Regions from separate parts of the Mesorhizobium sp. L48C026A00 genome, predicted to be linked through region 1. Evidence: riboswitches for the same ligand, from Rfam matches in the RefSeq annotation. Region 1 holds a riboswitch; the other holds the start of a gene.
What was found. Region 1 has a riboswitch for S-adenosylmethionine ahead of metX (homoserine O-acetyltransferase MetX). Riboswitches for the same ligand answer to the same signal wherever they lie in the genome.
Positions count from the first base shown of each region.

Region 2: linked by a shared signal. The riboswitch ahead of X738_RS71590 (O-succinylhomoserine sulfhydrylase) and the one ahead of metX (homoserine O-acetyltransferase MetX) in region 1 are both predicted to bind S-adenosylmethionine.

Region 1 is NZ_AYWU01000002.1:184,504-192,151, reverse strand. Features, by position in the region: gene X738_RS48040 (LysE family translocator) at 1-182, opposite strand, end outside; gene X738_RS48035 (aldo/keto reductase) at 330-1,277, opposite strand; gene X738_RS48030 (gamma-glutamylcyclotransferase) at 1,393-1,971, opposite strand; gene X738_RS48025 (DUF2125 domain-containing protein) at 2,089-3,087, shown strand; gene X738_RS48020 (sugar kinase) at 3,141-4,064, shown strand; gene X738_RS48015 (prephenate/arogenate dehydrogenase family protein) at 4,156-5,091, opposite strand; gene hisC (histidinol-phosphate transaminase) at 5,098-6,207, opposite strand; SAM riboswitch at 6,380-6,457, shown strand; partial or broken gene metX (homoserine O-acetyltransferase MetX) at 6,578-7,648, shown strand, end outside.
Region 2 is NZ_AYWU01000023.1:139,921-145,395, forward strand. Features, by position in the region: gene apaG (Co2+/Mg2+ efflux protein ApaG) at 1-198, opposite strand, end outside; gene X738_RS71585 (ceramide glucosyltransferase) at 458-1,612, shown strand; gene X738_RS71590 (O-succinylhomoserine sulfhydrylase) at 1,660-2,850, opposite strand; SAM riboswitch at 2,924-3,001, opposite strand; gene X738_RS71595 (2'-deoxycytidine 5'-triphosphate deaminase) at 3,127-4,221, shown strand; gene X738_RS71600 (ABC transporter substrate-binding protein) at 4,315-5,088, shown strand; gene araD1 (AraD1 family protein) at 5,266-5,475, opposite strand, start outside.

The DNA of each region.
Region 1 (7,648 bases):
GCGACCGTACCAAGAATGATGCCCGAGGCATAGCGGAGCGAATCGCGCAGGCCGAAGGCGGCGCCGACGGCGGTGACGCTTATCGTCGCCGGCCCCGGACTGCCCATCACAACCGCCGATGCCAGCACAAGCGCGAGCAATTGCTGCCATAGTTCCGGATGGGAAAAGACCTGTTCGGCCATCTGTATACCAGTATCCAGGCGCGATGCCGGCAAGGGTATGGCAGGGCACACCAGGGCGTCTTGAACGATCGTGCAGGGAGCCTTCCGGCGCAGGCCACGCAGGGTTCTTGGCTGCTGTTTGATCAAGCCGCCGCTTCGCGCTGGCGTCTATGCGCTCGCGCTGTCGAGCTCGGCGATATCGTCCGGACTGAGCTCCAATGATGCGGCGCGGACGAGGCTGTCGACCTGGTCCAGCGTCGTGGCGCTGGCGATCGGCGCAGCTACGCCGGGCCGCGCGATCACCCAGGCGAGCGCCACTTCCGCCGGCTTGGCCGAGTGACGCGCCGACACAGCGTCGAGTGCCGCCAGGACGCGCATGCCGCGCGCGTTGAGATAGTTCTTCACGTCGTCGCCACGCGCGCTTTTGCCGAGATCGGCTTCGCTGCGGTACTTGCCACTCAAAAACCCCTTGGCGAGGCTGAAATAGGTGATGACGCCGATATCCTCGGCCATGCACAGATCGCGCAGCGGTCCATCGAAAGAGGCGCGATCGTAGAGATTGTATTCCGGCTGCAGCACCGAATAGCGCGGCAGGCCCCGCAAGCTTGCCACGTCGAGCGCGGCGCGCATCTGGCCGGCATCGAGATTGGAGGCGCCGACGTGGCGGATCTTGCCCTTGTCGAGCAGCTTCTGATAGGCGCCAAGCGTTTCCTCGTAAGGGGTGGCCGGGTCCGGCCAGTGCGACAGATAGAGATCGACGACATCGGTCTGCAGCCGCTTCAGCGACGCATCGAGGGCCTTTTCGATATAGGCCGCGGAGAGGTCTTTCCTGCCCTGCCCCATGTCCGACCCGACCTTGGTGATCACCACAACCTTGTCGCGATTGCCGCGGCTTTTCATCCATTTGCCGATGATCGTTTCGGATTCGCCGCCCTTGTTGCCGGGAACCCAGCGCGAATAGGCATCGGCGGTGTCGATGGCGTTGAGGCCGGCGCCGACGAACCGGTCGAGCAGGTCGCAAGAGGTTTTCTCGTCGGCGGTCCAGCCGAAGACGTTGCCACCCAGAACCAGCGGCGCGATGGACAGGTCGGTTTGACCGAGACGACGTTTCTGCAAGACTGATCTCCGTGGGGAATGGAAAGAAGCGGGCGAAAAGCCCCGTGACCGGCTTAACCTATGGCGGGCCGCACCAACGTCAAAGGGCCGGCCGACTTTTCCACCGACCAGCGCTTCACAAAGGCGCGATCCGTTTCGCCACCTCTTCCAGCCAATGGTCGCGGATCCCCAGCGCCTCGAGGTGCTCCAGCGTGCTGGACACGTAGTCCTCATTCTTTCCCGACTGGCCGACGGCGCCGCGAACGACGCTCGCCGCATCGGCCGCATCGAGCGCACCGGCATATTGCTCGTGGGTACGGTCGACGACATAGGCGACAGCCTCGACCGTCTCGCCTCCGTCCGTCTCGCCGCCATTCTCGCCCCAACCCTTGTCGGCCTCACGCGTGCCCCCCTTGTCGAGGCGAATGCTAAGCATGCGCTCAAGATAGACATTGGTGACCAGTTCGCGCTCGCGCAGATAGGTGATGACCTCGTTGCGCAGATCGCCGGGGACGCGGAAAGCCAGCCCGATGCAGGAGCCGCCACGGTCGAGGCCGAGCACCAGGCCGGGCCGTTCGCGCGTGCCGCGATGCACGAAGGAGTAGACGCACAGCGAGCGGCGATAGCCATGGAGGCGGGCCCGCCGCGTCTCGACATGCGCAAATCCCGGCCGCCAGATCAGCGAGCCGTAGCCAAAAACCCAAAAATCGCCCATATCGCCAAGCCTGGTTGCAGCACCGCACTGGAATCGGTGTTTTTTTCAATCCGTCTCCGTCTACCCGATCTTGCCGGAAACGACACCTCTGCAACACGCGCCAACGAGAGCCGCAGCATGACGTCAAATGACGAACGCCCGCCGAATTTTCTCCGCCGGCTGTTCTGGCTCGGCGTTTTCATCGTCGTGCTGTTTGGCCTCTACAGCGCCGGCTGGTTCTACCTGGCAGACAAGGTCAAGAGCGAAGCCGGCAAAGCGGTGGCCGAGTTCAACGGCAATGGCATCGAGGCGGACTGCGTCAATCTCACGGTCAGCGGGTACCCCTTAAGCTTCGCCGTTACCTGCGACAGCCTGGCTTATCAGGACGACAGCAGGAACGTCGCCGCCTCGCTCGGCAGCCTCAAAGCAGTCACGCACATCACCCAGATCCTGTCCCCTGGCGCCGACCTGCAGGGGCCGCTCAGGACCTCCGTGCCGGGGATGGCGCCGCTGTGGATCGACTGGGATAATCTGCGAGCGAACGTCAAACTGTCCTGGCCCCTGCCCCAGCGCGTTTCACTGGAGGCAGAGGCTCTGTCAGCCCAGACCGATCCCGCCGATGGCACAGACCCGGTCGAGCTGTTCAGCGCTGGGACAGCGGTCGGAGAATTGCGTCCGAACGGCCAGGACATCGACTATGCCGGGGGTTTTACCGATCTCGAAATCGATCCGGGCGCGATCGATGGCCGCGTGCTGCCGCCGCTCGACGGCAGCGGCGACGTGACGCTGAGGAACGGCGTGGCGCTGATCAAGACACAAACAGAGAGCCTGCGCGGTCAGGCGGTGGATATCGGCAAGCTCGATCTGTCGTCGGGAAGCGCGCGCGTCACCGTTTCCGGGCCGGTCTCGGTCGATGCCGACGGGCTGATCGACGCCGATTTGATGATCAGGTTCAGCGATCCGAAGGCGGTGGCGGAAATCCTCGGCAAAGCCATTCCCGAGCAGAAGAGCCAGATCAAAACCGGCTTTGCCGGGCTGGCGCTGCTTGGCAACGAACCGTCGATGCCGCTCAAGATCGTCAAGGGCAAGGCCTCGCTCGGTTTTATCCCTCTGGGCAGCATCAAGCCGGTTGATTAGGCGATGATTGCGAACCTCCAGTTCGGAAAGACCATGGCCAAACAGGAAGATAGATGAACCGCCCGGTGAAGCTCCTGAGTGTTGGCGCGCTGACGCTCGATACGATCCTTCGCGTCGACACGCTTCCGGCGCGTCAGGGCAAGTTCATCGCGTCCGACGGCGTCCAGATCGCCTCGGGCATGGCTTCGAGCGCGGCCTGCGCCGCACGCCGCCTCGGCGCGGAGGTATCGCTGTGGGCGAGCGCGGGAGACGACCTCGTCGGCGATCAGCTGGTCGCAGGCATTGAGGCCGAAGGCGTCGATTGCAGCTTTGTCCGGCGCGTCGCCGGCGCGCGGTCGGCACTGTCGGCCATCCTGGTCGACACCAATGGCGAGCGCATTATTGTTCCATTCTATGACAAGCTCGCGCAGGCCGACCCCGAAGCGCTCCCCATTCAGGATCTCACCGCATTCGACGCCGTCCTGGTCGACGTGCGCTGGCCGGGCGCGGCAGCTCTGGCCCTGACGGCGGCGCGCGCAAACGGCCGTCCAGCCATACTCGATGCCGACACCGCGCCACGGGCCGTGCTGGAACGGCTGTTTCCGCTCGCCTCGCACATCGTCGCGTCGGAGCCGGCGGCGTTCATCCTCTGCGGCGAGGAGCGAGGCCCGCAGGAGGCCTGTGAAGCGCTGGCCAGACGCACCGATGCATTCGTAGCGGTGACCGGCGGCGCAGCGGGAAGCTGGTGGTTCGACCGTTCGGTGGCGTCGGTGCACCACGTCGCCGCGCCAAGGATCAAGGCAGTGGATACGCTTGCCGCCGGCGACGTGTTTCATGGCGCCTTTGCCGTCGGGCTGGCCGAGGCCATGCCGATCGAACGGACATTGCGCTTTGCCAGCGCCGCCGCCGCGCTCAAATGCCTGCGCTTCGGCGGCAGGCTGGGCGCGCCGGACAGGGCCGAGACACTGGCGATGATGGCGGCTCACTGGCCGGATTGAGCGCGAGGCGGCCTTCAAATCGGATGGTACCGCCGCTCTATCTTTTGCTTGAGCATCGGATTTCACCTAAAACCGGTTCGGGTCCGATGCTCTATCCCTTGGCCGGATGCTCGACTGCCTGCCGGCCAAAGTCCGGCACGTCGATGTCCTGGCCGGCCTCGATGATCGAGCGGCGCACGGCGCGGGTGCGGGTGAACAGGTCGAACAGCTTTTCGCCGTCGCCCCAGCGGATCGCCCGCTGCAGCGAGGCCAGATCCTCCGAGAACCGCGCCAGCATTTCGAGGATGGCATCCTTGTTGTGCAGGCAGACGTCCCGCCACATCGTCGGGTCGGACGCGGCAAGGCGCGTGAAGTCGCGAAAGCCGGAGGCCGAATATTTTATGACCTCGGACTTGGTCACCGACTCCAGATCGTCGGCGGTGCCGACGATGTTATAGGCGATGATGTGCGGCAGGTGCGAGACGATGGCCAATGTCATGTCGTGATGCTGGGGATCCATCGTGTCGATGTTGGAGCCGCAGCGGCGCCAGAATTCCGAGAGCCTTTCCAGCGCCTCGGGATCGGTGCCGGGTAGCGGCGTGAAGATGCACCAGCGGTTTTCGAACAATTCGGCAAAGCCGGCGTCCGGGCCCGATTTTTCAGTGCCGGCCAGTGGATGGCCGGGAATGAAATGCACGCCGGCAGGCACATGCGGCTGCATCTGCGCGATGACCGACGCCTTGGTCGAGCCGACATCGGTGAGGATCGCGCCCTGCTTCAGCGCCGGTGCGATTTCCTCGGCGACCTCGCCTGAAGAACCGACCGGCACCGAAACGATGACCAGGTCGGCATCGCCGACCGCCTCTTTCGCATCAGTCGTGTAGGAGGAGCCGAGGCCGAGTTGCTTCGCCCGCGCCAGCGTCGTTTCGCTGCGCGTCGAGATGGCGACGTGACCGGCAAGGCCTTCCCGATGGATGACGCGGGCCAGCGACGAGCCGATCAGGCCGATGCCGACCAGCGCGATCTTTTCGAACATCGGTGATGTCATGGTGTTCTAGCTTTTCAGAAATGTCGCGAGGGCGGCGACAACGCCGCGATTGGCCTCTTCGGTGCCGATGCTCATGCGCAGCGCATTTGGGAAGCCGTAACCGGAAACGCGCCGCAATATGTAGCCGCGCGCACAGAGGTAATCGTCCGCGGCTGCCGCAGAATGTTTTTTGTCCTCGGGAAAGTGGATGAGGACGAAATTGCCGACGCTCGGCGTCACCCGCAGTCCGAGCCTGGTCAATTCCTCGCTGACCCAGGTCAGCCAGGTCTCGTTATGCGCCACGCTTCGCTCGACATGGGCGCGGTCGCGGATCGCGGCAATGCCGGCCTCGATTGCCGTCGCGTTGACGTTGAAGGGACCCCGCACCCGGTTGATCGCATCGATGACATGCATCGGCGCGTACATCCAGCCGATCCGCGCACCGCCAAGGCCGAGCTTGGAGAAGGTGCGGGTCATAACCACGTTTTCCGCACCAGCCACCAGTTCGACGCCGGCTTCATAATCGTTGCGGCGGACATATTCGGCATAGGCTGCATCCAGCACCAGAAGCACGTTTCGAGGCAGGCCAGCATGCAGGCGGCGCACCTCCTGGAACGGCAAATAGGTGCCGGTTGGGTTGTTGGGATTGGCGAGGAAAATGATCCGCGTACGCGGCGTCACCGCAGCGAGGATCGCATCGACGTCGGCGCGCTCCTTGGTTTCCTTGACCGAGACCGGGACAGCACCTGCCGACTGGATGTAGATCTTGTAGACCATGAATCCGTGTTCGGTGATCACAGCCTCGTCGCCCGGCGCGAGATAGGTCTGCGCAAGCAGGCCCAGAATCTCGTCGGAACCATTGGAACAAACTATGTTCGCCGGGTTGAGGCCATGCACCTCGGCGATCGCCTCCCGCAGGCGCCTGGCGGTGCCGTCGGGATATATGTCGAGCTTGGCCGCGACGTCGCGCGCGGCTTCTATTGCTTTCGGCGAGGGGCCGAGCGGGTTCTCGTTCGACGACAATTTGTGGACCTTGGCAACGCCGGCCGGCGCCGTGCTTTTGCCCGGCACATAGGCTTCGATGTCCATGATCCCCGCGCGGGGCGTTGGACGTGCCTGATCCGATACTTGGTTCATATTGCAAAAATCCGTCGAGAACGCTTCCGCTGCTCCAACGCGATGCGAATTTCGGATCCGCCACACTGGAAGCCGCCGCGGAAATACAAGCCGTGGCCTGGAATGTCGAGAGGCGGCAATGATCGGTGCGTGGCTGGCCGTTGACGGCGAGGCGCGCCGGTCCTAGAAGAAGGCGAAATCCCGTGGTGATTTGGCCGGTCGGCTTGCAGCCACGTTAAACAACTCGCTAAAGGGCCGTTTGCATCTTGTAACCGGCTTTGCGAAGGCAATGCCGGTTTTTTTGTTGTCCGCAGCCGGCCGGACAGTCGCATCGACCCGAAAATCTTAATCGACTTTCGGAAAACACGATGGGTTAATGTAAGAGGATGCGATGGTCGCGCTGCGCACGAAAAGAACCAACAACGAGGCCGACGAGCCGTCGAGCCCGGTGTTGCGGTTCGGCGCCGACAAGCCGCTCAAGCTCGATGCCGGCACGCTGCTGTCGCCGTTCCAGATCGCCTACAAGACTTACGGCACGCTCAACGACGCCCGCTCCAACGCCATCCTCGTCTGCCATGCACTGACCGGCGACCAGCATGTCGCCAGCACCAATCCAGTGACCGGCAAGCCGGGCTGGTGGGAAGTGCTGATCGGCCCCGGCAAGATCATCGACACCAGCCGCTTCTTCGTCATCTGCTCGAACGTCATCGGCGGCTGCCTCGGCTCGACCGGCCCCGCCTCGACCAATCCCGCCACCGGCAAGCCGTACGGGCTCGACCTGCCGATCATCACCATCCGCGACATGGTGCGGGCGCAGTTGATGCTGGTCGACCATTTCGGCATCGAAAAGCTGTTCTCGGTGCTCGGCGGCTCGATGGGCGGCATGCAGGTGCTGCAATGGGCGTCGAGCTATCCGGAGCGCGTTTTCTCGGCGCTGCCGATCGCCACCGGCGCGCGTCATTCCTCGCAGAACATCGCCTTCCATGAGGTCGGCCGGCAGGCGGTGATGGCCGATCCCGACTGGCATGGCGGCAAATATTTCGAGCAGGGCAAGCGTCCAGAAAAGGGGCTGGCCGTGGCGCGGATGGCCGCTCACATCACCTATCTGTCGGAGGCGGCCCTGCACCGGAAGTTTGGCCGCAACCTGCAGGACCGTGAAGCGCTCACCTTCGGTTTCGACGCCGACTTCCAGATTGAGAGCTATCTGCGCCATCAGGGCATGACCTTCGTAGACCGCTTCGACGCCAACTCCTATCTCTACATGACCCGGGCGATGGACTATTTCGACCTCGCCGCCGATCATGGCGGCCGGCTGGCCGACGCCTTTGCCGGCACCAGGACCCGTTTCTGCCTGGTCTCCTTCACCAGCGACTGGCTGTTCCCGACCGAGGAGAGCCGCTCGGTCGTTCACGCGCTGAACGCGGCCGGCGCCTCGGTGTCCTTCGTCGAGATCGAGACCGAT
Region 2 (5,475 bases), on a different contig from region 1:
GCCGCGCACCTCCTCGACCCGGCCGGTGCCGTCGGTGATCTGCCAGTAGCGCGACAGAAGCTGCACGAATTCATCCGACTGGTTGTCGATGGTCACCTGGTAGCCCCAGACATAGCGGTTCTCCGACGGGTCGGAGCGATCTTCCAGATAGAACGGCCTGACCTGCACTTCGATGTCGCGCGTGACGGCGCTGTACATAAATCACTCCACACTATGCAGACGGAACATTCGACCCTCTCCGCAGTTCGGTCAATGGGGTGCGTCCCCTCGGTGTCTGCCATCGTTGCCCGAATTTGTTAAGCGCAGGTGCCGAACAACAATGTCATTTAAGTGACACGTGACAATGATGGTGTGCAGGGCCGGGGATGGTGTGCAGGGCCGGGCGACTCAGCATTCTGTCGAACTGTTGAAAACGGCTTTCATACGGCCGGTTTTTTTCTGGAGCGACCAGATATTGATGGAATTGACAGTCACAGCCGCCTTGCTTTCCATAGCTCTGCTTGTTGTCAATCTCGCCAGCATCCTGCTCGCTTCGTTGAAGCTGAAGCGGCCTGGCAGGATCACGCCGCCAGCCGCCAAGGCGCCGCCGGTGTCGATCGTCGTGCCGTCGCGCGGCGTCGAGCCGTTTACCGAGGAGACGCTCGAGCGCGCCTTCTCGCTCGACTGGCCGCACTATGAGCTCATCTTCTGCGTCGCCCATGCCGACGACCCGGTGGTCGGGCCGATCACCGATGCGATCGCCCGCTTTCCGGCCGTGCCGGCCCGGCTGCTGGTCGGCGACGACCGCATCAGCGGCAATCCGAAACTCAACAATTGCGTGAAGGCCTGGGAGGCCGCGCGCCACCACTGGGTCATCCTTGCCGATTCCAACGTCCTGATGCCGAGGGACTATGTCCAGCATCTGATGACGGCATGGCGGCAGGACACCGGCCTCGTCTGCTCGACGCCGATCGGCTCGCGGCCGGACGGGTTCTGGGCGGAGGTCGAATGCGCTTTCCTCAACACGCTGCAGGCGCGCTGGCAATATACCGGCGAGGCGCTCGGCCTCGGTTTCGCCCAGGGCAAGAGCATGCTGTGGAACAAGCCATTGCTCGACGCCAATGGCGGCATCCGTGCGCTTGCCGCCGAGATTGCAGAGGATGCCGCCGCGACCAAGCTGGTCAACGGGCTCGGACTGCGCGTCAACCTCGTTGCCGCGCCCTTCGAACAGCCGCTCGGCTTGCGCACATTTGGCGAAATCTGGTCGCGCCAGGCCCGCTGGGCACGCCTGCGTCGCGTCACCTTCCCACTGTTTTTCGCGCCCGAGATCCTGATCGGAGCGGCGCCGCCGCTGGTGCTTGCGCTGGTTGCGGCAGCAGGCGCCGGTTTCAGCCTGCCGGCTACCGCCATCGCGGTGCTGATAGTCGCCTATCTGCCGGAATGCGCTCTCGCCTCGGCCAAGGGCTGGCACCTGTCGCTGCGCATGATCCCGGCGATGGTTGCGCGGGACGTGATGCTTCCCGCCATCTGGGTGCGCGGCTGGCTCAGCGGTGCCGTCGACTGGCGCGGCAACACGATGACCATCCAAACCAGCGCCGTTGCGGAATTGGAAGAGACGCCGTCGGGCGCCTGACCGCGCCTGCTTTGACAGATCAGAGCGCAGCAGTTCGGCGCGTATCCCTACCTGGCGGCTTTCAAGGCCTGCTCGATGTCTTCGAGCAGGTCGTCAGTGTCCTCCAGTCCGACGGACAGCCTGAGCGTGCCTGGCCCGATGCCAAGTTCGGCCCGCGCCTCGTCGCTCAGATTCTTGTGTGTCGTCGTCGCCGGATGGGTGATCAGGCTCTTGGCGTCACCGAGATTGTTGGAGATCAGCACGACATCGAGCGCGTTCTGGAAGGCGAAGGCCGCCTGCTTGCCTCCCTTGACGTCGAGGCAGATCAGCGTCGAGCCGCCCGACATCTGCTTCTTGACGATCGCCGCCTGCGGGTGATCGGCGCGGCCGGGATAGATGACGCGGACAATTTCCGATCGCTCGGCGAGGAAGTCCGCGATCCGGCCGGCACTTTCCGTCTGCTGGCGCACGCGCAGCGGCAGCGTCTCCAGGCCCTTCAGCAGCGTCCAGGCATTGAAGGGCGAGAGGCTGGGACCGGTGTGGCGGAAGTAGTCGTGCAAATTCTCGTCGATCCACTTCTTGTCCGACAGGATGATGCCGCCGAGGCAGCGCCCCTGGCCGTCGATGTGCTTGGTCGCCGAATAGACGACGATATGGGCGCCGAGTTGCAACGGCTTCTGCTGCAAGGGCGTGGCAAAGACGTTGTCGACGATCAGCCGCGCGCCGATCGAATCGGCAAGCGAGGCTACGGCTGCGATGTCGACGACCTCCAGCGTTGGATTGGTCGGGCTTTCAAGGAAGAACAACTTGGTGTTGGGCCTGACCGCCTTTTCCCAATTGGCGATGTCGGTGCCGTCGACCAGCGTCGCCTCGATGCCGTATTTCGGCGCCAGCGTCTCGACCACCCAGCGGCAGGAGCCGAACAGCGCGCGCGCCGCCACGATGTGGTCGCCGGCCCGGGCACTGCACAGCAACGCCGCCGCCACCGCCGCCATGCCGGATGCGGTGGCGCGGGCATCTTCGGCACCTTCCAGCGCACACATGCGCTTCTCGAACATGTCGACCGTCGGATTGGCATAGCGCGAATAGATGAAGCCCGGTTCCTCGCCCTTGAAGCGGGCTTCCGCCGCCTGCGCCGTGTCGTAGACATAGCCTTGCGTGAGATACATCGCCTCGGAGGTTTCGCCGAAGCCGGAACGCAGCGTTCCTGCATGCACGAGGGCGGTCTGAGGCTTCCAGTTGCGCGTGTTGCTCGTCATCACCTTGTTCCAAACACAAAAAATGGTCCAAACACAAAAAAACCGGCCGCGAAAGTCGCAACCGGTCGTACGGCCTTTCGGCCCGACGGTCCTTTAGCGACTTGTTTAACGTGGCTGCAAGCCGACCGGCCAAATCACCACGGGATAACGATCCTTTAGACCTGCACCGCGCTTGCGTCAATTGCCGGCATGATTAAGAGGTTTGTACCAGCGGGTTCCACGGCAAGAACCTGCGACAAGACGAGACCACGCCCGGCCTTCGAGCGGAGCCAGACTTTGCGGCAGACAGGCATTCTTCCGGATCAGGATATTTCCGCGCTGTACCAGTCGGGCGCGCTGAAGTCGCCGCGCGCGCTCGACGCCGACCAGGTCCAGCCGGCCAGCCTGGACCTCAGGCTTGGCGACAAAGCCTGGCGGGTGCGCGCCTCCTTCCTGCCCGGCCCCAACCACAGGGTTGCTGAAAAACTCGACCGCCTGAAGCTGCACGAAATCAATCTCACCGATGGTGCGGTGCTGGAGACGGGCTGCGTCTATATCGTGCCGCTGCTCGAGAGCCTGGCGCTTCCGGCAAACATTTCCGCCTCGGCCAACCCAAAAAGCTCGACCGGGCGGCTCGACATCTTCACCCGCGTGATGACCGATCGCGGCCACGAGTTCGACAAGATCGCTGCCGGCTACAACGGCCCGCTCTATCTCGAAGTCAGCCCGCGCACCTTTCCGATCGTCGTCCGCGCCGGCTCGCGGCTGTCGCAGATCCGGTTCCGCACCGGCAACGCGCTTTTGTCGGAAAGCGAGCTGCACGAATTGCACCGTGCCGAGACGCTCGTCGCCACCGAGCCGCCGAACATTTCCGGCGGCGGCATCGCACTGTCGATCGACCTCGATGGCGACAAGGACGGGCTGGTCGGCTACCGCGGCAAGCACCACACCGGCCTGGTCGATGTCGACAAGCGCGCCGCGCAGGATGTCGTCGATTTCTGGGACCCGCTCTACAAGAGCGGCGCCGGCGAACTGGTGCTCGATCCGGACGAATTTTATATCCTCGTCAGCCAGGAAGCGGTGCATGTGCCGCCGCTCTATGCCGCCGAGATGACGCCCTTCGATCCGCTGGTCGGCGAATTCCGCGTCCACTATGCCGGTTTCTTCGATCCGGGTTTCGGCCATTCGGCCTCGGGCGGCACCGGCAGCCGGGCCGTGCTCGAAGTGCGCAGCCACGAAGTGCCGTTCATCCTCGACCACGGCCAGATCGTCGGACGGCTGGTCTACGAGCACATGCTGAAGCGGCCGCAGGCGCTCTACGGCACAGATCTCGGCTCGAACTATCAGGCGCAGGGCCTGAAACTGTCCAAGCATTTTCGCGCCGCGCGCTGATCGCCCACTATGATCAGACCATGCTTGCCTGACCTTACGGGTCGTGCTTGGCTGTCTTAGCCGTCAATACGGTTGGAACAAGGGGAACAAAAAATGCAAATTTCAAGATGGATCGCATCGGCGGCAACAGCCGTCATGCTGGCGATGTCAGTCGGGTCCCTGTCGGCGCAAGCACAGGAAAAGTTGAAGATCGCCACTGAAGGCGCCTATCCGCCGTTCAACACCATCACCGCGGATGGCAAGCTCGTCGGCTTCGACATCGACATCACCAATGCGCTTTGCGCTCAGATGAAGGTCGAATGCGAACTTGTCACGCAGGACTGGGACGGCATGATCCCGGCGCTCCAGGCCAAAAAGTTCGACGCCATCATCGCGTCCATGAGCATTACCGAGGAGCGCAAGAAGCAGGTCTCCTTCACCAACAAATATTATACGACGCCGCTTTCGCTGGTGGCCTTGAAGGACAGCGATATTGCCTCGACCGAACCGGCGGCACTCGCCGGCAAGACAGTCGGCGCCCAGGCTTCGACCACCCAGGCCGACTATGCCCAGGATGTCTATGGCAAGGCCGGCGCCGAGGCGAAGCTCTATCCAACCCAGGAGGAGGCGGTCGCCGACCTGATGAACGGCCGTCTCGATGCCGTCCTTTCAGACAAATTCGTGCTGATGGACTGGATGAAGAAGTCGAGCGACGACTGCTGCAAGATGGTCGGCGACGTGAAGGGCACGGAGACCGAAGCCGGTATCGCCGTGCGCCAGGAAGACAATGCGCTGCGCGAAAAGCTCAACGCCGCAATCGACGCGATCGTCGCAGACGGCACCTACAAGAAGATCCAGGCCAAATATTTCGACTTCGACATTTATTGAGAGGTCGAAGCTGCCAATCTCCCCCCTTGAGGGGGAGATGGCCGGCAGGCCAGAGGGGGTCGGTCCGGCCGGGCCCGGCTCTCTTTATCGCAGATGCAGGGGGCTGGCGCTCCACGCGAGACGACCCCCTCTGTCGCCCTCGGCGACATCTCCCCCTCAAGGGGGGAGATCACGCCGTCAAAGCGCCTTGACCGCCACCTTCACCGGCTGCTCGATTTCAAGCGGGTTGCGCAGCGGCAGGCCGAAATCCTTGGCCTCGATCTCGAAGACGTCGCCGGCCTCGGTCCTGACGCCGTCGGCGAAGGACAGTGTCGCCGTGCCGAACATGTGCACATGCACGTCGCCCGGCTGGCGGAAGGCCGAATATTTGAAGTGGTGATGTTCGAG